Regions from separate parts of the Priestia sp. 40 genome, predicted to be linked through region 1. Evidence: a T-box and tRNA genes for the amino acid it is inferred to sense, from the RefSeq annotation. Region 1 holds a T-box; the other regions hold tRNA genes.

Evidence for each region. The T-box of region 1 lies ahead of serS (serine--tRNA ligase). A T-box ahead of a tRNA ligase gene usually reads a tRNA of that ligase, here a tRNA-Ser.
Region 2: it has a tRNA-Ser gene. The T-box ahead of serS (serine--tRNA ligase) is inferred to sense a tRNA for this amino acid. The anticodon was not compared.
Region 3: it has a tRNA-Ser gene. The T-box ahead of serS (serine--tRNA ligase) is inferred to sense a tRNA for this amino acid. The anticodon was not compared.
Region 4: it has a tRNA-Ser gene. The T-box ahead of serS (serine--tRNA ligase) is inferred to sense a tRNA for this amino acid. The anticodon was not compared.

The regions. Positions count from the first base shown of each region.
Region 1 is NZ_JBMPZA010000005.1:1,953,905-1,958,874, reverse strand. Features, by position in the region: gene ACO1DI_RS11215 (glycoside hydrolase family 18 protein) at 1-10, shown strand, start outside; gene ACO1DI_RS11210 (deoxynucleoside kinase) at 154-789, shown strand; gene ACO1DI_RS11205 (deoxynucleoside kinase) at 789-1,469, shown strand; tRNA gene ACO1DI_RS11200 (tRNA-Ser) at 1,590-1,682, opposite strand; gene serS (serine--tRNA ligase) at 1,794-3,071, opposite strand; T-box leader at 3,124-3,336, opposite strand; gene pdxT (pyridoxal 5'-phosphate synthase glutaminase subunit PdxT) at 3,394-3,981, opposite strand; gene pdxS (pyridoxal 5'-phosphate synthase lyase subunit PdxS) at 4,003-4,890, opposite strand.
Region 2 is NZ_JBMPZA010000015.1:524,725-529,694, reverse strand. Features, by position in the region: rRNA gene ACO1DI_RS17615 (23S ribosomal RNA) at 1-2,860, shown strand, start outside; rRNA gene rrf (5S ribosomal RNA) at 2,971-3,086, shown strand; tRNA gene ACO1DI_RS17605 (tRNA-Asn) at 3,096-3,170, shown strand; tRNA gene ACO1DI_RS17600 (tRNA-Ser) at 3,174-3,265, shown strand; tRNA gene ACO1DI_RS17595 (tRNA-Glu) at 3,287-3,361, shown strand; tRNA gene ACO1DI_RS17590 (tRNA-Val) at 3,385-3,460, shown strand; tRNA gene ACO1DI_RS17585 (tRNA-Met) at 3,479-3,555, shown strand; tRNA gene ACO1DI_RS17580 (tRNA-Asp) at 3,559-3,634, shown strand; tRNA gene ACO1DI_RS17575 (tRNA-Phe) at 3,650-3,725, shown strand; tRNA gene ACO1DI_RS17570 (tRNA-Thr) at 3,751-3,826, shown strand; tRNA gene ACO1DI_RS17565 (tRNA-Tyr) at 3,837-3,920, shown strand; tRNA gene ACO1DI_RS17560 (tRNA-Trp) at 3,926-3,999, shown strand; tRNA gene ACO1DI_RS17555 (tRNA-His) at 4,030-4,105, shown strand; tRNA gene ACO1DI_RS17550 (tRNA-Gln) at 4,134-4,208, shown strand; tRNA gene ACO1DI_RS17545 (tRNA-Gly) at 4,214-4,288, shown strand; tRNA gene ACO1DI_RS17540 (tRNA-Cys) at 4,326-4,399, shown strand; tRNA gene ACO1DI_RS17535 (tRNA-Leu) at 4,414-4,502, shown strand; tRNA gene ACO1DI_RS17530 (tRNA-Leu) at 4,533-4,614, shown strand; tRNA gene ACO1DI_RS17525 (tRNA-Gly) at 4,687-4,760, shown strand; gene ACO1DI_RS17520 (B3/B4 domain-containing protein) at 4,876-4,970, opposite strand, start outside.
Region 3 is NZ_JBMPZA010000023.1:22,120-27,089, reverse strand. Features, by position in the region: gene ACO1DI_RS23480 (Tex family protein) at 1-320, shown strand, start outside; gene cmpA (cortex morphogenetic protein CmpA) at 378-494, opposite strand; gene ACO1DI_RS23470 (SprT family protein) at 604-1,053, shown strand; tRNA gene ACO1DI_RS23465 (tRNA-Asn) at 1,188-1,262, shown strand; tRNA gene ACO1DI_RS23460 (tRNA-Ser) at 1,266-1,356, shown strand; tRNA gene ACO1DI_RS23455 (tRNA-Glu) at 1,366-1,440, shown strand; tRNA gene ACO1DI_RS23450 (tRNA-Val) at 1,465-1,540, shown strand; tRNA gene ACO1DI_RS23445 (tRNA-Asp) at 1,569-1,644, shown strand; tRNA gene ACO1DI_RS23440 (tRNA-Gln) at 1,656-1,730, shown strand; tRNA gene ACO1DI_RS23435 (tRNA-Lys) at 1,735-1,807, shown strand; tRNA gene ACO1DI_RS23430 (tRNA-Leu) at 1,820-1,902, shown strand; tRNA gene ACO1DI_RS23425 (tRNA-Leu) at 1,925-2,010, shown strand; tRNA gene ACO1DI_RS23420 (tRNA-Arg) at 2,101-2,177, shown strand; tRNA gene ACO1DI_RS23415 (tRNA-Gly) at 2,182-2,255, shown strand; rRNA gene ACO1DI_RS23410 (16S ribosomal RNA) at 2,337-3,888, shown strand; rRNA gene ACO1DI_RS23405 (23S ribosomal RNA) at 4,114-4,970, shown strand, end outside.
Region 4 is NZ_JBMPZA010000015.1:337,502-342,471, forward strand. Features, by position in the region: gene aceA (isocitrate lyase) at 1-708, opposite strand, end outside; gene ACO1DI_RS16530 (M48 family metallopeptidase) at 1,101-2,360, opposite strand; tRNA gene ACO1DI_RS16535 (tRNA-Glu) at 2,570-2,641, opposite strand; tRNA gene ACO1DI_RS16540 (tRNA-Asn) at 2,646-2,720, opposite strand; tRNA gene ACO1DI_RS16545 (tRNA-Ile) at 2,724-2,800, opposite strand; tRNA gene ACO1DI_RS16550 (tRNA-Gly) at 2,807-2,880, opposite strand; tRNA gene ACO1DI_RS16555 (tRNA-His) at 2,892-2,967, opposite strand; tRNA gene ACO1DI_RS16560 (tRNA-Phe) at 2,978-3,053, opposite strand; tRNA gene ACO1DI_RS16565 (tRNA-Asp) at 3,064-3,139, opposite strand; tRNA gene ACO1DI_RS16570 (tRNA-Met) at 3,144-3,220, opposite strand; tRNA gene ACO1DI_RS16575 (tRNA-Ser) at 3,235-3,327, opposite strand; tRNA gene ACO1DI_RS16580 (tRNA-Met) at 3,355-3,431, opposite strand; tRNA gene ACO1DI_RS16585 (tRNA-Ala) at 3,466-3,541, opposite strand; tRNA gene ACO1DI_RS16590 (tRNA-Pro) at 3,547-3,623, opposite strand; tRNA gene ACO1DI_RS16595 (tRNA-Arg) at 3,628-3,704, opposite strand; tRNA gene ACO1DI_RS16600 (tRNA-Gly) at 3,711-3,785, opposite strand; tRNA gene ACO1DI_RS16605 (tRNA-Lys) at 3,795-3,867, opposite strand; tRNA gene ACO1DI_RS16610 (tRNA-Gln) at 3,872-3,946, opposite strand; tRNA gene ACO1DI_RS16615 (tRNA-Tyr) at 3,954-4,037, opposite strand; tRNA gene ACO1DI_RS16620 (tRNA-Thr) at 4,046-4,121, opposite strand; tRNA gene ACO1DI_RS16625 (tRNA-Val) at 4,126-4,201, opposite strand; rRNA gene rrf (5S ribosomal RNA) at 4,313-4,428, opposite strand; rRNA gene ACO1DI_RS16635 (23S ribosomal RNA) at 4,492-4,970, opposite strand, start outside.

The DNA of each region.
Region 1 (4,970 bases):
ACAGCCATAAATAGGGAAAGCTTACTGTTAACAGTAGGCTTTTTGTTATTCTTCTTACTGAAAGAAATTTCTTTTCCCCTTATTCTCCTTCTCTATGTTAAAATATTTTTTGTCTGTTTTTTTTGAACGAGTGGTCATGAAGGAGGCAAATGAATGCAAGGCACACCTTTTATTTCAGTAGAAGGACCCATCGGTGTCGGAAAAACCTCTCTAGCTAAAGAGATTGCACAAGCATTTCAATTCGAAATTTTAAAAGAAATCGTAGATGAAAATCCATTTCTCGGGAAATTTTATGAAAATATCAACGAGTGGAGTTTTCAAACCGAAATGTTTTTTCTATGTAATCGATATAAGCAGTTGGAGGATATTCAAAAAGGGTTCTTATCTTATAAAAAACCTGTTGTAGCAGATTATCATATTATGAAAAACATGATTTTTGCTGAGCAAACGTTAAAAGATGAACAGTATAAAAAATATGTACAAATCTTCCACATCTTAACGGCTGATATGCCAGCTCCGAACATTATTATTTATTTAAATGCCAGTTTGGATACCTTGTTAAAGCGTATTAAAATGCGCGGAAGAGAAATTGAACGAAACATCGATCCTCACTACCTTGCGAGGCTAAGTGATGATTATGAAAAAGCTATGACGGCGTTTGAACAAAATAACCCTGATGTAACCATTTTACGTTATGACGGTGATGAAATAGATTTTGTACAAAATAAACAACACTTAAATAGAATCTTATCAGAGGTTCAAGAGAGTATGTTAAAAAGGAGTATGTAATGGTAAACTTACGATCGAAATACAACATTCCTAATGATGCTGTGTTGACGATAGCGGGTACAGTTGGAGTTGGGAAATCTACAATGACTCAATCATTGGCTGATGCTCTCCAATTTCGCACATCGTTTGAAAAAGTAGATTCCAACCCTTACCTGGACAAATTTTATGGGGACTTTGAACGTTGGAGCTTCCACCTACAAGTATATTTTCTAGCGGAACGCTTTAAAGAACAAAAGAAAATTTTCGAGTATGGCGGCGGCTTCATCCAAGACAGATCCATTTACGAAGATACCGGTATCTTTGCTAAGATGCATTTTGAAAAAGGAACGATGTCTGAAGTAGACTATGAAACATATACAAGCTTGTTCGATGCAATGGTTATGACTCCATATTTCCCTCATCCGGATCTGCTCATTTATTTGGAAGGCAGCTTCGAAGATATTGTAGATCGCATTCAAGAAAGAGGGCGACCAATGGAACAACAAACGCCTCTTGATTATTGGAAAGAGATGCACGCCCGATACGAAGACTGGATTAATAACTTTACGGCTTGTCCTATTCTTCGTTTAGATATTAGAGAATACGACCTTATCAAGGATCTTGATTCAATTGAATCAATTGTTGAAAAAGTGGCTCGCTTTTTACAACATAATGAAAAGCTAAAACGTCGTCATCTATAAAAAAATGCCGCTTTATCTATTAAAGCGGCATTTTTAACAAATAAAAAACCGTTACTTATAAGTAACGGTTTTCCAATCTCCAATTTATCGCGCTATGTTAATTGCATTATAAGTCAAATATGGCGGAGGAAGAGGGATTCGAACCCCCGCGGGCTTTAACACCCCTGTCGGTTTTCAAGACCGATCCCTTCAGCCGGACTTGGGTATTCCTCCGTATCGACAAGTATTAATTTATCATATACAAATAATGAAGTCAACTCTTTTATTGATTTTTTTAAAAAAGACGTTCATTAAGAATTAATTCTTAATGAACATCTTCTACTTTTATTTAGAAATAAATTCTTTATTTCCCATATATGGACGCAGCACTTCTGGAATTTGAATTGATCCATCTTCCTGCTGGTAGTTTTCTAAAATTGCAGCTACCGTACGGCCAATTGCTAAGCCAGAACCATTTAATGTATGAACATGCTCTGGTTTTGCTTTTGTATCACGGCGGAAGCGAATATTAGCACGGCGAGCTTGGAAGCTTTCAAAGTTTGAACAAGAAGAAATTTCACGATACGTTTCATAACTTGGAATCCAAACTTCAATATCATACTTTTTGGCTGCTGTGAAACCTAAGTCAGCTGTACACATGCTTAGAACTCGGTAAGGTAAACCTAATAGTTGAAGAACCTTTTCAGCATGGCCCGTTAATTTTTCTAATTCATCATAAGAATCTTCTGGCTTAACAAAGCGAACAAGTTCTACTTTATTAAACTGATGCTGACGAATAAGACCACGTGTATCTCTTCCTGCAGAGCCTGCTTCTGAGCGGAAGCAAGCACTATAAGCTGTATAAGCAATTGGAAGCTGATCTCCGCTTAAAATTTCATCACGATGTAAATTTGTAACTGGTACTTCAGCTGTAGGAATTAAGAAATAATCTTCTTCTTTAATCTTGAATGCATCTTCTTCAAATTTAGGAAGCTGCCCTGTTCCTGTCATGCTTGTGCGATTCACCATATATGGAGGAAGGATTTCTTCATAACCATGCTCATCCATATGTAAATCCATCATAAAGTTAATAAGAGCACGTTCTAATCTTGCACCTAACCCTTTATAAAATACAAAGCGGCTTCCCGTTACTTTCGAAGCTCTTTCAAAATCTAAAATATTTAAATCTGTTCCTAAATCCCAATGCGGTTTTGGTTCAAAATCAAATTGTTTAATTTCTCCCCATTTGCGAACTTCTACGTTATCATCTTCAGTTTCACCTACAGGCGTACTTTCATGTGGAACGTTAGGAATTGAAAGCAGCAATAGTTCTAATTCTTCTTCAACGCTGCGAAGCTCTTCATCCAATTGCTTTACGCGATCTCCTACTTCACGCATTTCAACGATTAAATGATCAGCATCTTGTTTTTCACGCTTCAATTGTGCAATTTGCTGTGATACTTCATTTCGCTTGCTTTTTAACTCTTCTGTTTGAGCAATTAGCTCACGGCGTTTTGCATCTAACTCTTCAAAGCGACCTAAGTCCGTTAAGTCCTCACCACGAAACTTGAGCTTTTCTTTTACTTCATTAAAATTAGCACGTAAAAATTTTAAATCTAACATACTTAGTACCTCCTTTAGTATAAAAGGGCAAAATAAAAACTCTCATCCCCATGAAAGGGACGAGAGTTTACCCGCGTTGCCACCCTAATTGAAAGCTAAAATAAGCCTTCCTCTTAAACCAGATAACGGATGAACCGAAACTGCCTACTACTTTTTCGACAGCTTGCTCCAGGACGGATTCATAAGAATTGATTATCGATTCACACCAGCCATCGACTCTCTTGAAATCAAAAATCTTATTACTATTTCCTATCAACGCTTTATACCAATATCATTTTTATTAATCATAATGTACTACAAGTCTTTACAAGATGCAATTCATTTATACAGGTTTTTTTGAAGCTTCTTCAACCATTGCTACAAAATACTGCGCCATGCGAGCATCATCTGTCAATTCTGGATGAAACGAACATCCCAAGAATTGACCTTGTCTTGCCGCAACAATTCGGTCGTTATGCATGGCTAAGACTTCAACGTTTTCTCCTACTTCTACAATATGCGGAGCACGGATAAATACGCCTATAAAATCTTCACCGATATCTTTAATATTTAAGGCAGCTTCAAAGCTATCCCGTTGACGCCCAAACGAGTTGCGAGCTACCGTAATATCCATAACACCTAAATGGGGCTCTTCACGGTCAACGACTTGTCCTGCGAGTAAAATTAAACCCGCACACGTACCAAATACCGGTTTACCTGCTTGTGCAAACTGGCGAAGAGGTTCCATAAAGTCATATTTGTCGATCAGACAACGCATTGCTGTGCTTTCGCCGCCCGGTAGGATTAAACCATCTATTTCGTTTAACTGTTCAACTTTTTTTATGATAATGGCTTCAGCGCCTGCTGCTTCTAATGCTTGTGCATGCTCGCGAAAGGCACCTTGTAATCCTAACACGCCTACTTTTACCATTTTGTCAAAACTCCCTTTAAATTACCATCCACGCTCTTGCATGCGGTTTTCTGGTAATAATGATGAAATTTCAATCCCTTTCATTGCACTTCCTAACCCTTTTGATAAGTTTGCAATAAGCTCATAGTCTTGATAATGTGTTGTTGCTTCCACGATTGCACGTGCAAACTTTTCAGGGTTGTCTGATTTGAAGATTCCTGATCCAACGAACACGCCGTCTGCTCCAAGCTGCATCATTAACGCTGCATCTGCTGGTGTTGCTACACCGCCTGCGGCAAAGTTTACAACCGGTAAACGGCCTTCACGCTTAATTTGCAGTAATAGCTCATAAGGCGCACCTAATAGCTTAGCTTCTGTCATTAACTCATCTTCGTCCATGCCTACAACTTTACGTACTTGAGCATTTACTTGGCGCATATGACGCACTGCTTCCACAATATTTCCTGTCCCTGGTTCGCCTTTTGTACGAAGCATTGCAGCCCCTTCAGCAATACGACGAGAAGCTTCCCCAAGATCACGACAACCACACACAAATGGAACCGTAAATGTATTTTTATTTAAATGAAACTCCTCATCAGCTGGAGTCAACACTTCACTTTCATCGATGTAGTCTACACCCATCGCTTCTAGCACGCGTGCTTCAACAATATGGCCAATACGAGCTTTTGCCATAACTGGAATGGACACAGCATTCATCACTTCTTCAACAATTGTTGGGTCTGCCATACGAGACACGCCGCCTGCTGCACGGATATCGGCTGGAACACGCTCTAACGCCATAACAGCAACAGCGCCTGCTGCTTCTGCAATTTTTGCTTGCTCTGCATTGATAACGTCCATGATGACGCCACCTTTTTGCATTTCCGCCATTCCTCGTTTTACACGATCAGTACCTGTAATGTTATTCATGTTTGTCTTCCTCCTGTATCAAGTGTTTCACAATAATTTTTAGTGTATATACAAAATTCAAAACTTAGTGTCTATTTTAC
Region 2 (4,970 bases), on a different contig from region 1:
TTCGGGGAGCTGTAAGTGAGCTTTGATCCGGAGATTTCCGAATGGGGAAACCCACTGTTCGTAATGGAACAGTATCTTTATCTGAATACATAGGATATTGAAGGCAGACCCGGGGAACTGAAACATCTAAGTACCCGGAGGAAGAGAAAGCAAATGCGATTTCCTGAGTAGCGGCGAGCGAAACGGAATTAGCCCAAACCAAGAGGCTTGCCTCTTGGGGTTGTAGGACACTCTATACGGAGTTACAAAGGAACGAAGTAAATGAAGCGACCTGGAAAGGTCCGTCGAAGAAGGTAACAACCCTGTAGTTGAAACTTCGTTCCCTCTTGAGTGGATCCTGAGTACGGCGGAACACGTGAAATTCCGTCGGAAGCTGGGAGGACCATCTCCCAAGGCTAAATACTACCTAGTGACCGATAGTGAACCAGTACCGTGAGGGAAAGGTGAAAAGCACCCCGGAAGGGGAGTGAAAGAGATCCTGAAACCGTGTGCCTACAAGTAGTCAGAGCCCGTTAACGGGTGATGGCGTGCCTTTTGTAGAATGAACCGGCGAGTTACGATCCCATGCAAGGTTAAGCTGATAAGGCGGAGCCGTAGCGAAAGCGAGTCTGAATAGGGCGTTTAGTATGTGGTTGTAGACCCGAAACCAGGTGATCTACCCATGTCCAGGGTGAAGTTCAGGTAACACTGAATGGAGGCCCGAACCCACGCACGTTGAAAAGTGCGGGGATGAGGTGTGGGTAGCGGAGAAATTCCAATCGAACCTGGAGATAGCTGGTTCTCTCCGAAATAGCTTTAGGGCTAGCCTCATGTTGTGAGAGTCTTGGAGGTAGAGCACTGATTGGACTAGGGGCCCCCAACGGGTTACCGAATTCAGTCAAACTCCGAATGCCAAAGACTTATCCATGGGAGTCAGACTGCGAGTGATAAGATCCGTAGTCAAAAGGGAAACAGCCCAGACCACCAGCTAAGGTCCCCAAGTATACGTTAAGTGGAAAAGGATGTGGAGTTGCTTAGACAACCAGGATGTTGGCTTAGAAGCAGCCACCATTTAAAGAGTGCGTAATAGCTCACTGGTCGAGTGACTCTGCGCCGAAAATGTACCGGGGCTAAACGTATCACCGAAGCTGTGGATTGACATCTTTGATGTCAGTGGTAGGAGAGCGTTCTAAGTGCAGCGAAGTCAGACCGTAAGGACTGGTGGAGCGCTTAGAAGTGAGAATGCCGGTATGAGTAGCGAAAGACAAGTGAGAATCTTGTCCACCGAATGCCTAAGGTTTCCTGAGGAAGGCTCGTCCGCTCAGGGTTAGTCGGGACCTAAGCCGAGGCTGAAAAGCGTAGGCGATGGCCAACAGGTTGATATTCCTGTACCACCTCCCCGCCGTTTGAGTAATGGGGGGACGCAGTAGGATAGGGTAAGCGCGCTGCTGGATATGCGCGTTCAAGCAGTTAGGCTGATGAGTAGGCAAATCCGCTCATCATTAAGGCTGAGCTGTGATGACGAGGGAATTATAGTACCGAAGTTCCTGATTCCACACTGCCAAGAAAAGCCTCTAGCGAGGCGGGAGGTGCCCGTACCGCAAACCGACACAGGTAGGCGAGGAGAGAATCCTAAGGTGATCGAGAGAACTCTCGTTAAGGAACTCGGCAAAATGACCCCGTAACTTCGGGAGAAGGGGTGCTCTGGTAGGGTTTATAGCCCGAGAGAGCCGCAGTGAATAGGCCCAGGCGACTGTTTAGCAAAAACACAGGTCTCTGCGAAGCCGCAAGGCGAAGTATAGGGGCTGACGCCTGCCCGGTGCTGGAAGGTTAAGAGGAGGGGTTATCCTTTGGGAGAAGCTCTGAATTGAAGCCCCAGTAAACGGCGGCCGTAACTATAACGGTCCTAAGGTAGCGAAATTCCTTGTCGGGTAAGTTCCGACCCGCACGAAAGGCGTAACGATCTGGGCACTGTCTCAACGAGAGACTCGGTGAAATTATAGTACCTGTGAAGATGCAGGTTACCCGCGACAGGACGGAAAGACCCCGTGGAGCTTTACTGTAGCCTGATATTGAATTTTGGTACAGCTTGTACAGGATAGGTAGGAGCCTGAGAAACCGGAGCGCTAGCTTCGGTGGAGGCGTCGGTGGGATACTACCCTGGCTGTATTGAAATTCTAACCCGCGGCCCTGATCGGGCCGGGAGACAGTGTCAGGTGGGCAGTTTGACTGGGGCGGTCGCCTCCTAAAATGTAACGGAGGCGCCCAAAGGTTCCCTCAGAATGGTTGGAAATCATTCGTAGAGTGTAAAGGCACAAGGGAGCTTGACTGCGAGACCTACAAGTCGAGCAGGGACGAAAGTCGGGCTTAGTGATCCGGTGGTTCCGCATGGAAGGGCCATCGCTCAACGGATAAAAGCTACCCCGGGGATAACAGGCTTATCTCCCCCAAGAGTCCACATCGACGGGGAGGTTTGGCACCTCGATGTCGGCTCATCGCATCCTGGGGCTGTAGTCGGTCCCAAGGGTTGGGCTGTTCGCCCATTAAAGCGGTACGCGAGCTGGGTTCAGAACGTCGTGAGACAGTTCGGTCCCTATCCGTCGTGGGCGTAGGAAATTTGAGAGGAGCTGTCCTTAGTACGAGAGGACCGGGATGGACACACCGCTGGTGTACCAGTTGTCTTGCCAAAGGCATCGCTGGGTAGCTATGTGTGGACGGGATAAGTGCTGAAAGCATCTAAGCATGAAGCCCCCCTCAAGATGAGATTTCCCATAGCGCAAGCTAGTAAGATCCCTGAAAGATGATCAGGTTGATAGGTCAGAGGTGGAAGCGTGGCGACATGTGTAGCTGACTGATACTAATCGATCGAGGACTTAACCAAACTTTTAAAAGCGTAAGCTTTACTCAGCAAACTGTTACCTAGTTTTGAGAGAACAAAACTTTTCAAAAAAAGTCTTGCTTTCTTTATTAAATCATGTATAATATAATATGTCTGGTGGCGATAGCGAAGAGGTCACACCCGTTCCCATACCGAACACGGAAGTTAAGCTCTTTAGCGCCAATGGTAGTTGGGACTTTGTCCTTGTGAGAGTAGGACGTTGCCAGGCTGTTATTATTCCACAGTAGCTCAGTGGTAGAGCTATCGGCTGTTAACCGATCGGTCGTAGGTTCGAGTCCTACCTGTGGAGCCATTTGGAGAGCTGTCCGAGTGGCCGAAGGAGCACGATTGGAAATCGTGTAGGCGGTTAACGCTGTCTCAAGGGTTCAAATCCCTTGCTCTCCGCCATTTTCATTTAATTAGCACAGTGGCCCGTTGGTCAAGCGGTTAAGACACCGCCCTTTCACGGCGGTAACACGGGTTCGAATCCCGTACGGGTCACCATTTATTTTCATCTACATAATAGTGGAGGATTAGCTCAGCTGGGAGAGCACCTGCCTTACAAGCAGGGGGTCGGCGGTTCGATCCCGTCATCCTCCACCATATATTATCTATTATCATCGCGGGGTGGAGCAGTTCGGTAGCTCGTCGGGCTCATAACCCGAAGGTCGCAGGTTCAAATCCTGTCCCCGCAACCAAGTGGTCCCGTGGTGTAGCGGTTAACATGCCTGCCTGTCACGCAGGAGATCGCGGGTTCGATTCCCGTCGGGACCGCCATTTTAAATTTAATAAGGCTCGGTAGCTCAGTTGGTAGAGCAAAGGACTGAAAATCCTTGTGTCGGCGGTTCGATTCCGTCCCGAGCCACCATTTTAAAAACATTTGTTTTTAAAATGCCGGTGTAGCTCAACTGGTAGAGCAACTGACTTGTAATCAGTAGGTTGGGGGTTCAAGTCCTCTTGCCGGCACCACAGTTATTGTGGAGGGGTAGCGAAGTGGCTAAACGCGGCGGACTGTAAATCCGCTCCTTCGGGTTCGGCAGTTCGAATCTGCCCCCCTCCACCATTTACAGGGGCATAGTTTAAAGGTAGAACTACGGTCTCCAAAACCGTCAGTGTGGGTTCGATTCCTACTGCCCCTGCCAATTATAAAAATAACATTGCATATATACGTGGCGATTGTGGCGAAGTGGTTAACGCACCGGATTGTGGTTCCGGCATTCGTGGGTTCGATTCCCATCAGTCGCCCCATTTATAAACGATATGCATATTCCAATATTGGGCTATCGCCAAGCGGTAAGGCAACGGATTTTGATTCCGTCATGCGTTGGTTCGAATCCAGCTAGCCCAGCCATATTTGCGGAAGTAGTTCAGTGGTAGAACACCACCTTGCCAAGGTGGGGGTCGCGAGTTCGAACCTCGTCTTCCGCTCCAATTTAATTTTAATAAAGTTACTTAGTCTTGAGTAAATGGCGGCATAGCCAAGTGGTAAGGCAGAGGTCTGCAAAACCTTTATCACCGGTTCAAATCCGGTTGCCGCCTCCATTTATTTACAAGCTGCCGGGGTGGTGGAATTGGCAGACACACAGGACTTAAAATCCTGCGGTAGGTGACTACCGTGCCGGTTCAAGTCCGGCCCTCGGCACCATTTATTATTTTAACTTGCCTTTTTTATTTTGCCGATGTGGCGGAATTGGCAGACGCGCACGACTCAAAATCGTGTTCCTTCGGGAGTGTCGGTTCGACCCCGACCATCGGTACTTTAGCTTTACTTGACAGGATGATTCCTGTTTTTATTTTTACTTATCGGTCGACAAATTTTGATAATATTTGCGGGTGTAGTTTAGTGGTAAAACCTCAGCCTTCCAAGCTGATGTCGTGAGTTCGATTCTCATCACCCGCTCCATACATATTGTTATCACAACGCAGTGTCTCGCTTTCAAAGCTGAGATGTTGCGTTTTTTATTTTTAGCGCAAATATAGCGTCTATCTTGAAAAGATAGACGCTATATTTGCGTACATTAGTTAATGACTTGATAGGTTGCTTCGCCGCCGTGAATTTGAATGAACATGTCACTTAGGGATTTAGTTAGTTTATAAGCCTGTTCTTCTGAAA
Region 3 (4,970 bases), on a different contig from region 1:
TAGAAGCGCTCGTAAGACCGGAAAGAGATCCTCGTGATGAACTGCCAAAACCTTTGCTACGTCAGGATATTTTGAAGCTAGAGGATCTAGCAAAAGGTATTCAGCTTGAAGGTACAGTGCGAAACGTCGTAGACTTCGGAGCGTTCATCGATATAGGAGTTAAGCAAGACGGTCTAGTCCATATTTCTAAATTAACGAATCGGTACGTTAAGCACCCCCTCGATGTCGTTTCAGTAGGAGATTTGGTGAATGTGTGGGTAGAAGACGTAGACATGAAAAAAGGAAGAGTTGCACTGACGATGATTCCGCCCCATCAATAATAAAATTGCCTTTTCAGATTTTCTGAAAAGGCAATTTTATTTGTAAAAAGAAGTGATTTAAGAAGCGGAATTATTTTTTTGATAAAAAAACCAACATTGATTGAGCAATTTTATTTGTGCGCGGTCTTTCTCAGAATAAGCGCGCCTCATTTGTTTTTGTAGCCACATTGGCATAAGGGCAATCACTCCTTTTCATTTATGATAAGGTGAATAGTGAGTATGTAATGAAGTGTATGCCCAAAGAGCTAGTCAGGTGATTTCATACAGTAGAGGAGTATATAAGATGAATGATAAAGATTTACAAATACTTGTAGAAGAAATTTCATTGAAGCTGTTTCACAAACCATTTCGTCATGAAGCCACTTTTAATTCTCGTTTACGTACGACAGGTGGAAGGTATTTATTAAGTACATCTAATATAGAAGTAAACTACAAATACTTTGAACAATATGGCAGGCAAGAAATAGTAGCAATCATTAAACATGAGCTCTGTCATTATCATTTGCATATTGAGGGGAAAGGGTATAAGCATGGAGATCAAGACTTTAAAAGGCTAATGAAAGAAGTAGGCGCCCCTCGATTTTGTCAGGCATTGAAAAAAGAAAGTGATGGAAAGAAAAAAGAGCACATATATGTATGTATGCAGTGTGATCAAAAATATGTTCGAAAAAGAAAAGTGAACACGGTTAAATATGTTTGTGGAAAGTGTAAAGGTAAATTAAAAAAAATGTAGAAGATGCTTGACTAAAATAGATTGATTATGATAAATTAATAAAGCCGTCTCAAATAAACGGCAAAGAAATTACAAAAACTTATTGACATTACATATAATGTCGATTACAATGTAAGAAGTCTGATAAATATTATTCCACAGTAGCTCAGTGGTAGAGCTATCGGCTGTTAACCGATCGGTCGTAGGTTCGAGTCCTACCTGTGGAGCCATATGGAGAAGTACTCAAGTGGCTGAAGAGGCGCCCCTGCTAAGGGTGTAGGTCGTGTAAGCGGCGCGAGGGTTCAAATCCCTCCTTCTCCGCCATTTTATAATGGCCCGTTGGTCAAGCGGTTAAGACACCGCCCTTTCACGGCGGTAACACGGGTTCGAATCCCGTACGGGTCACCATTGATTTTCATTTACATATTCTGTGGAGGATTAGCTCAGCTGGGAGAGCACCTGCCTTACAAGCAGGGGGTCGGCGGTTCGATCCCGTCATCCTCCACCATTTGACTGTTTTATACATAATTTTGGATGGTCCCGTGGTGTAGCGGTTAACATGCCTGCCTGTCACGCAGGAGATCGCGGGTTCGATTCCCGTCGGGACCGCCATTTTAAATTATTGGGCTATCGCCAAGCGGTAAGGCAACGGATTTTGATTCCGTCATGCGTTGGTTCGAATCCAGCTAGCCCAGCCATAAAGAGCCATTAGCTCAGTTGGTAGAGCATCTGACTTTTAATCAGAGGGTCGAAGGTTCGAGTCCTTCATGGCTCATTTTCATTTCTTGCGGGTGTGGCGGAATTGGCAGACGCGCTAGACTTAGGATCTAGTGTCTTTACGACGTGGGGGTTCAAGTCCCTTCACCCGCATCTTATTCATTTTATGTATTTAGCGGTCGTGGCGGAATGGCAGACGCGCTAGGTTGAGGGCCTAGTGGGGGCGACCCCGTGGAGGTTCAAGTCCTCTCGGCCGCACCAAAAAAACTTTTTAAAAAAGTGTTGACATAAGAAACCAGAAATGATATTATAATAAAGTCGCCAAAACAACGGCGGTAAACATCATAAGAAGCGCCCGTAGCTCAATTGGATAGAGCGTTTGACTACGGATCAAAAGGTTAGGGGTTCGACTCCTCTCGGGCGCGCCATATTGCGGGTGTAGTTTAGTGGTAAAACCTCAGCCTTCCAAGCTGATGTCGTGAGTTCGATTCTCATCACCCGCTCCAAATATATTGAACTTTGAAAACTGAACAAAGCGACAAACGTCAACGTTAATTTTTATTTTTTAAATGAGCAAGTCAAACATTTCTTCGGAGAGTTTGATCCTGGCTCAGGATGAACGCTGGCGGCGTGCCTAATACATGCAAGTCGAGCGAACTGATTAGAAGCTTGCTTCTATGACGTTAGCGGCGGACGGGTGAGTAACACGTGGGCAACCTGCCTGTAAGACTGGGATAACTTCGGGAAACCGAAGCTAATACCGGATAGGATCTTCTCCTTCATGGGAGATGATTGAAAGATGGTTTCGGCTATCACTTACAGATGGGCCCGCGGTGCATTAGCTAGTTGGTGAGGTAACGGCTCACCAAGGCAACGATGCATAGCCGACCTGAGAGGGTGATCGGCCACACTGGGACTGAGACACGGCCCAGACTCCTACGGGAGGCAGCAGTAGGGAATCTTCCGCAATGGACGAAAGTCTGACGGAGCAACGCCGCGTGAGTGATGAAGGCTTTCGGGTCGTAAAACTCTGTTGTTAGGGAAGAACAAGTACGAGAGTAACTGCTCGTACCTTGACGGTACCTAACCAGAAAGCCACGGCTAACTACGTGCCAGCAGCCGCGGTAATACGTAGGTGGCAAGCGTTATCCGGAATTATTGGGCGTAAAGCGCGCGCAGGCGGTTTCTTAAGTCTGATGTGAAAGCCCACGGCTCAACCGTGGAGGGTCATTGGAAACTGGGGAACTTGAGTGCAGAAGAGAAAAGCGGAATTCCACGTGTAGCGGTGAAATGCGTAGAGATGTGGAGGAACACCAGTGGCGAAGGCGGCTTTTTGGTCTGTAACTGACGCTGAGGCGCGAAAGCGTGGGGAGCAAACAGGATTAGATACCCTGGTAGTCCACGCCGTAAACGATGAGTGCTAAGTGTTAGAGGGTTTCCGCCCTTTAGTGCTGCAGCTAACGCATTAAGCACTCCGCCTGGGGAGTACGGTCGCAAGACTGAAACTCAAAGGAATTGACGGGGGCCCGCACAAGCGGTGGAGCATGTGGTTTAATTCGAAGCAACGCGAAGAACCTTACCAGGTCTTGACATCCTCTGACAACTCTAGAGATAGAGCGTTCCCCTTCGGGGGACAGAGTGACAGGTGGTGCATGGTTGTCGTCAGCTCGTGTCGTGAGATGTTGGGTTAAGTCCCGCAACGAGCGCAACCCTTGATCTTAGTTGCCAGCATTTAGTTGGGCACTCTAAGGTGACTGCCGGTGACAAACCGGAGGAAGGTGGGGATGACGTCAAATCATCATGCCCCTTATGACCTGGGCTACACACGTGCTACAATGGATGGTACAAAGGGCTGCAAGACCGCGAGGTCAAGCCAATCCCATAAAACCATTCTCAGTTCGGATTGTAGGCTGCAACTCGCCTACATGAAGCTGGAATCGCTAGTAATCGCGGATCAGCATGCCGCGGTGAATACGTTCCCGGGCCTTGTACACACCGCCCGTCACACCACGAGAGTTTGTAACACCCGAAGTCGGTGGAGTAACCGTAAGGAGCTAGCCGCCTAAGGTGGGACAGATGATTGGGGTGAAGTCGTAACAAGGTAGCCGTATCGGAAGGTGCGGCTGGATCACCTCCTTTCTAAGGATTTTTATAAGACGTGCGTTTTGACACTTTGTTCAGTTTTGAGAGTTCAATCTCTCAATTATAGAAAGCACACTACTTTCTTCTTATTAGATAAGAAGAATTTTGGTTGCGATTGTTCTTTGAAAACTAGATAACAGTAATTGCTGAGGAAAAGTGAAACTTTTCTTTAATCAAACCAATAAATAACACAACAATATGTTGTACCATTTATTCGCTAATGGTTAAGTTAGAAAGGGCGCACGGTGAATGCCTTGGCACTAGGAGCCGATGAAGGACGGGACTAACACCGATATGCTTCGGGGAGCTGTAAGTGAGCTTTGATCCGGAGATTTCCGAATGGGGAAACCCACTGTTCGTAATGGAACAGTATCTTTATCTGAATACATAGGATATTGAAGGCAGACCCGGGGAACTGAAACATCTAAGTACCCGGAGGAAGAGAAAGCAAATGCGATTTCCTGAGTAGCGGCGAGCGAAACGGAATTAGCCCAAACCAAGAGGCTTGCCTCTTGGGGTTGTAGGACACTCTATACGGAGTTACAAAGGAACGAAGTAAATGAAGCGACCTGGAAAGGTCCGTCGAAGAAGGTAACAACCCTGTAGTTGAAACTTCGTTCCCTCTTGAGTGGATCCTGAGTACGGCGGAACACGTGAAATTCCGTCGGAAGCTGGGAGGACCATCTCCCAAGGCTAAATACTACCTAGTGACCGATAGTGAACCAGTACCGTGAGGGAAAGGTGAAAAGCACCCCGGAAGGGGAGTGAAAGAGATCCTGAAACCGTGTGCCTACAAGTAGTCAGAGCCCGTTAACGGGTGATGGCGTGCCTTTTGTAGAATGAACCGGCGAGTTACGATCCCATGCAAGGTTAAGCTGATAAGGCGGAGCCGTAGCGAAAGCGAGTCTGAATAGGGCGTTTAGTATGTGGTTGTAGACCCGAAACCAGGTGATCTACCCATGTCCAGGGTGAAGTTCAGGTAACACTGAATGGAGGCCCGAACCCACGCACGTTGAAAAGTGCGGGGATGAGGTGTGGGTAGCGGAGAAATTCCAATCGAACCTGGAGATAGCTGGTTC
Region 4 (4,970 bases), on a different contig from region 1:
AACATCACTTGTAATTAAATCAGCGGCATCAGCATCGGTACGAGCAATCAGAAGTGTTGGAACACCCATTACATCAGCAGCTAAACGAGCAGCAATCAAATTTTTCACAGCGGTCTGAGTTGGCAGCAATACCTTGCCGCCAAGGTGGCCACACTTTTTCTCAGAGGATAATTGATCTTCAAAGTGTACGGCAGATGCTCCCGACTCAATCATTCCTTTCATTAGTTCAAATACGTTTAACTGTCCTCCAAACCCTGCTTCTGCATCTGCTACAATTGGAGCAAAGTAATCGATATCCCCTTCTCCTTCTAAATGCTGAATTTGATCGGCACGCTGCAGCGCTTGATTGATTCGTTTCACAACATGCGGCACGCTGTTTGCCGGGTATAAACTTTGATCAGGATACATGTTTCCTGAAAGATTTGCATCTGCAGCTACTTGCCATCCGCTTAAGTAAATTGCTTTTAACCCCGCTTTTACCTGTTGTACTGCTTGATTTCCTGTTAAAGCTCCTAATGCATGAACGTATGGCTCTGTTTTTAATAAGTTCCAGAACTTTTCGGCTCCTCTTCTAGCAAGCGTATGTTCAATATCAATGGACCCTCTTAGCCCAATGACTTTTTCTGCAGAATATGGACGTTCAATTCCTTTCCAACGCTCATCGCTTTTCCAGTTCTCTTCAAGGTTTTTTACACGAATGTCTTTCATTCTTTATACCCCCTAATGAATTTAAAATTCTATATTCATAAAAATATAAAACGCAGCAGTTAGAATATGTCTGTTTCATGATGAAGTAAATTAGCAGTTTGCCATAGTGTTAGCGAGAACGTAGATGAAATAAGTAAGTAGTTGAAGGACATGTAGTAAGACTTAGCTGAGGTGAATATACGCTGAGAATTTAGACTGCTATCTTTTCAATCACAAATAACTATTCCTCCCTATTGTTATAAAACAGTTTTTATTTTACATACGTTATTATATAACAGTACTTTCGAAAATGAAACCTCCTTTTAGAATTTTTTTCCTACTCGCAAGGAGGCTTTTCTATTAATACCTACGTATAAAAGGCTTCATATATCCTTTACTTTTTCTTATATCACTTATTCATTTCTTTCATACTTCTCAACAAATGAAATTCTTTCCAGTATTGTTGGGTGACCATATCGGAAAATCTTCACTAAATACGGCGGATTTACCTGAGACAGTCCTGATTTCGTTAAGTCCTGAAACGTTTTAATAGCAGCTTGCTTATCTCCTGTTAGGTCCATGGCGTACGTGTCAGATTGAAGTTCATGATGACGCGACTGCATATTTGTTAACGGACTCACAGCAAATGTAAGAACAGAAAAAATAAGTAGAATAAGCGGTAAAGAATTTAAATCACTAAGAGAAGTAATTTTTAATGCTTTTCCCCATCTCTTAATCACAAAGCGAGCTAAGTGCTTCGTTAGCCATAAACCTACGATCGATAAAACTAATGCTGAAGCAATCCCCACATAAATATGTTTCTTTACATAATGACCCATTTCATGCGCCATGATAAACAAAATTTCACGTTCTGTTAATTTATTAAGAGTAGTATCCCATAACACAATTCTTGAATTAGAACCTATTCCCGTCACATATGCATTGAGAGAGTTCGTTTTTTCAGACATGTTTACTTCATATACATGCTTAGCAGGTATATGAGCTTCGTCTGCTAAATGTAAAATTTTCGTCTCTAGCTCTTTATTCTTTAATGGATAAAAATCGTTATATAACGGATCGATAACCACTGGTTGAATAAACGTCAAAAATAGCGTAAATGGAATAGATACTAGCCATGCATACAGCCACCATCTTTTTGAAAACTTACGAATGAATGCATATAACACAGCAATCACTAAAAACATGGTGGCATAGTTTACCCAAAAATCTGTAAAGAGATCCTTCATCCATCCTTGGAAAGGTTGCGTCGTAATATGGTAAGCCTTTGAAAGCTTAAAGCTAATCCAGTCCATAGGAAAAGAATAGATCAGCAGCAGAACGGATAACCAAAATACATAAATAGCAGTTTGGAGAAGACTGAAACGGCTGATGTCTTTAGACCACTTATTAACTTTCTTAGATACACCTAACACTAAAATTAAAATAAACCCTAGCCACTCATATGGAATTCGGATAAAAAAGAGTGCATCTCTAATTTTTGAATATTTTTCGGTCAACATAAGTTCTCGTGCATTCATAAACGTAGCCGGGTCTACGCTGGTGCCCTTTAATGATTGTGGAATAGAGGTATCGCTTATATAGAATAAATACACCCAAATACACGCTCCATACACAAGAAAAACTCCGATGGACCACCAAACAATTTTTTTCACGCATTCCCCTCCTTTTGTACAAACAGTATGCCGTTATTACTATTGTAGGTTTTTTTTCGAAATTTAGAACAAGCTTTTATAGATGTGCTATAAGAAATGCAATTCGGAGAGAGGCAATCATAGAAAAACGAAAAATAGAGTTTAGACAAAAGAATAAACTCTGTTTACAAACAAAAAAAGCAGTTTGCATATGCAAACTGCTTTTAAGATGACCCGTACGGGATTCGAACCCGTGTTACCGCCGTGAAAGGGCGGTGTCTTAACCGCTTGACCAACGGGCCAGTATGGCTCCACAGGTAGGACTCGAACCTACGACCGATCGGTTAACAGCCGATAGCTCTACCACTGAGCTACTGTGGAATATGGTGGGCCTAAGTGGACTCGAACCACCGACCTCACGCTTATCAGGCGTGCGCTCTAACCAGCTGAGCTATAGGCCCATTATTTGGAGCGGGTGATGAGAATCGAACTCACGACATCAGCTTGGAAGGCTGAGGTTTTACCACTAAACTACACCCGCGTTACTTAAGATGGGGCGACTGATGGGAATCGAACCCACGAATGCCGGAACCACAATCCGGTGCGTTAACCACTTCGCCACAATCGCCATCTTAAAATGGTGGCTCGGGACGGAATCGAACCGCCGACACAAGGATTTTCAGTCCTTTGCTCTACCAACTGAGCTACCGAGCCTTTATGTAAATGGCGGTCCCGACGGGAATCGAACCCGCGATCTCCTGCGTGACAGGCAGGCATGTTAACCGCTACACCACGGGACCACTTTGGTTGCGGGGACAGGATTTGAACCTGCGACCTTCGGGTTATGAGCCCGACGAGCTACCGAACTGCTCCACCCCGCGATGATATAAATAGATGGCGGAGGAAGAGGGATTCGAACCCCCGCGGGCTTTAACACCCCTGTCGGTTTTCAAGACCGATCCCTTCAGCCGGACTTGGGTATTCCTCCGTATATTTATAACAAATGTAACTTATATGGTAGCGGCGGAGGGAGTCGAACCCACGACCTCACGGGTATGAACCGTACGCTCTAGCCAGCTGAGCTACACCGCCATATTATTCGTTACAATTATTTATTTAATTTAATTGGTGGAGCCTAGCGGGATCGAACCGCTGACCTCCTGCGTGCAAGGCAGGCGCTCTCCCAGCTGAGCTAAGGCCCCATAAATGGTCGGGAAGACAGGATTCGAACCTGCGACCCCTTGGTCCCAAACCAAGTGCTCTACCAAGCTGAGCTACTTCCCGTTTATGGCGCGCCCGAGAGGAGTCGAACCCCTAACCTTTTGATCCGTAGTCAAACGCTCTATCCAATTGAGCTACGGGCGCTTTATATGGAGCGGAAGACGAGGTTCGAACTCGCGACCCCCACCTTGGCAAGGTGGTGTTCTACCACTGAACTACTTCCGCTTATTAAAATGAGCCATGAAGGACTCGAACCTTCGACCCTCTGATTAAAAGTCAGATGCTCTACCAACTGAGCTAATGGCTCTCTATGGCTGGGCTAGCTGGATTCGAACCAACGCATGACGGAATCAAAATCCGTTGCCTTACCGCTTGGCGATAGCCCAATAAAGATGGTGGAGGGGGGCAGATTCGAACTGCCGAACCCGAAGGAGCGGATTTACAGTCCGCCGCGTTTAGCCACTTCGCTACCCCTCCGATATAAATGGTGCCGGCAAGAGGACTTGAACCCCCAACCTACTGATTACAAGTCAGTTGCTCTACCAGTTGAGCTACACCGGCACGGTGGTGGAGGATGACGGGATCGAACCGCCGACCCCCTGCTTGTAAGGCAGGTGCTCTCCCAGCTGAGCTAATCCTCCAAATATCATACACAACATTCAGTGTGTATTGTATATAAGTTTTTTACAAATGAGCCAAATAAAAAACCCCTAGACTCTTTTACAAGAGCATAAAAAGGGGTCTTATTCATTGCCTGGCAACGTCCTACTCTCACAGGGACAAAGTCCCAACTACCATTGGCGCTAAAGAGCTTAACTTCCGTGTTCGGTATGGGAACGGGTGTGACCTCTTCGCTATCGCCACCAGACAAGAGATTATTCTCTCAAAACTAGATAACAGTTCGCTGAGTAAAGCTTACGCTTTTAAAAGTTTGGTTAAGTCCTCGATCGATTAGTATCAGTCAGCTACACATGTCGCCACGCTTCCACCTCTGACCTATCAACCTGATCATCTTTCAGGGATCTTACTAGCTTGCGCTATGGGAAATCTCATCTTGAGGGGGGCTTCATGCTTAGATGCTTTCAGCACTTATCCCGTCCACACATAGCTACCCAGCGATGCCTTTGGCAAGACAACTGGTACACCAGCGGTGTGTCCATCCCGGTCCTCTCGTACTAAGGACAGCTCCTCTCAAATTTCCTACGCCCACGACGGATAGGGACCGAACTGTCTCACGACGTTCTGAACCCAGCTCGCGTACCGCTTTAATGGGCGAACAGCCCAACCCTTGGGACCGACTACAGCCCCAGGATGCGATGAGCCGACATCGAGGTGCCAAACCTCCCCGTCGATGTGGACTCTTGGGGGAGATAAGCCTGTTATCCCCGGGGTAGCTTTTATCCGTTGAGC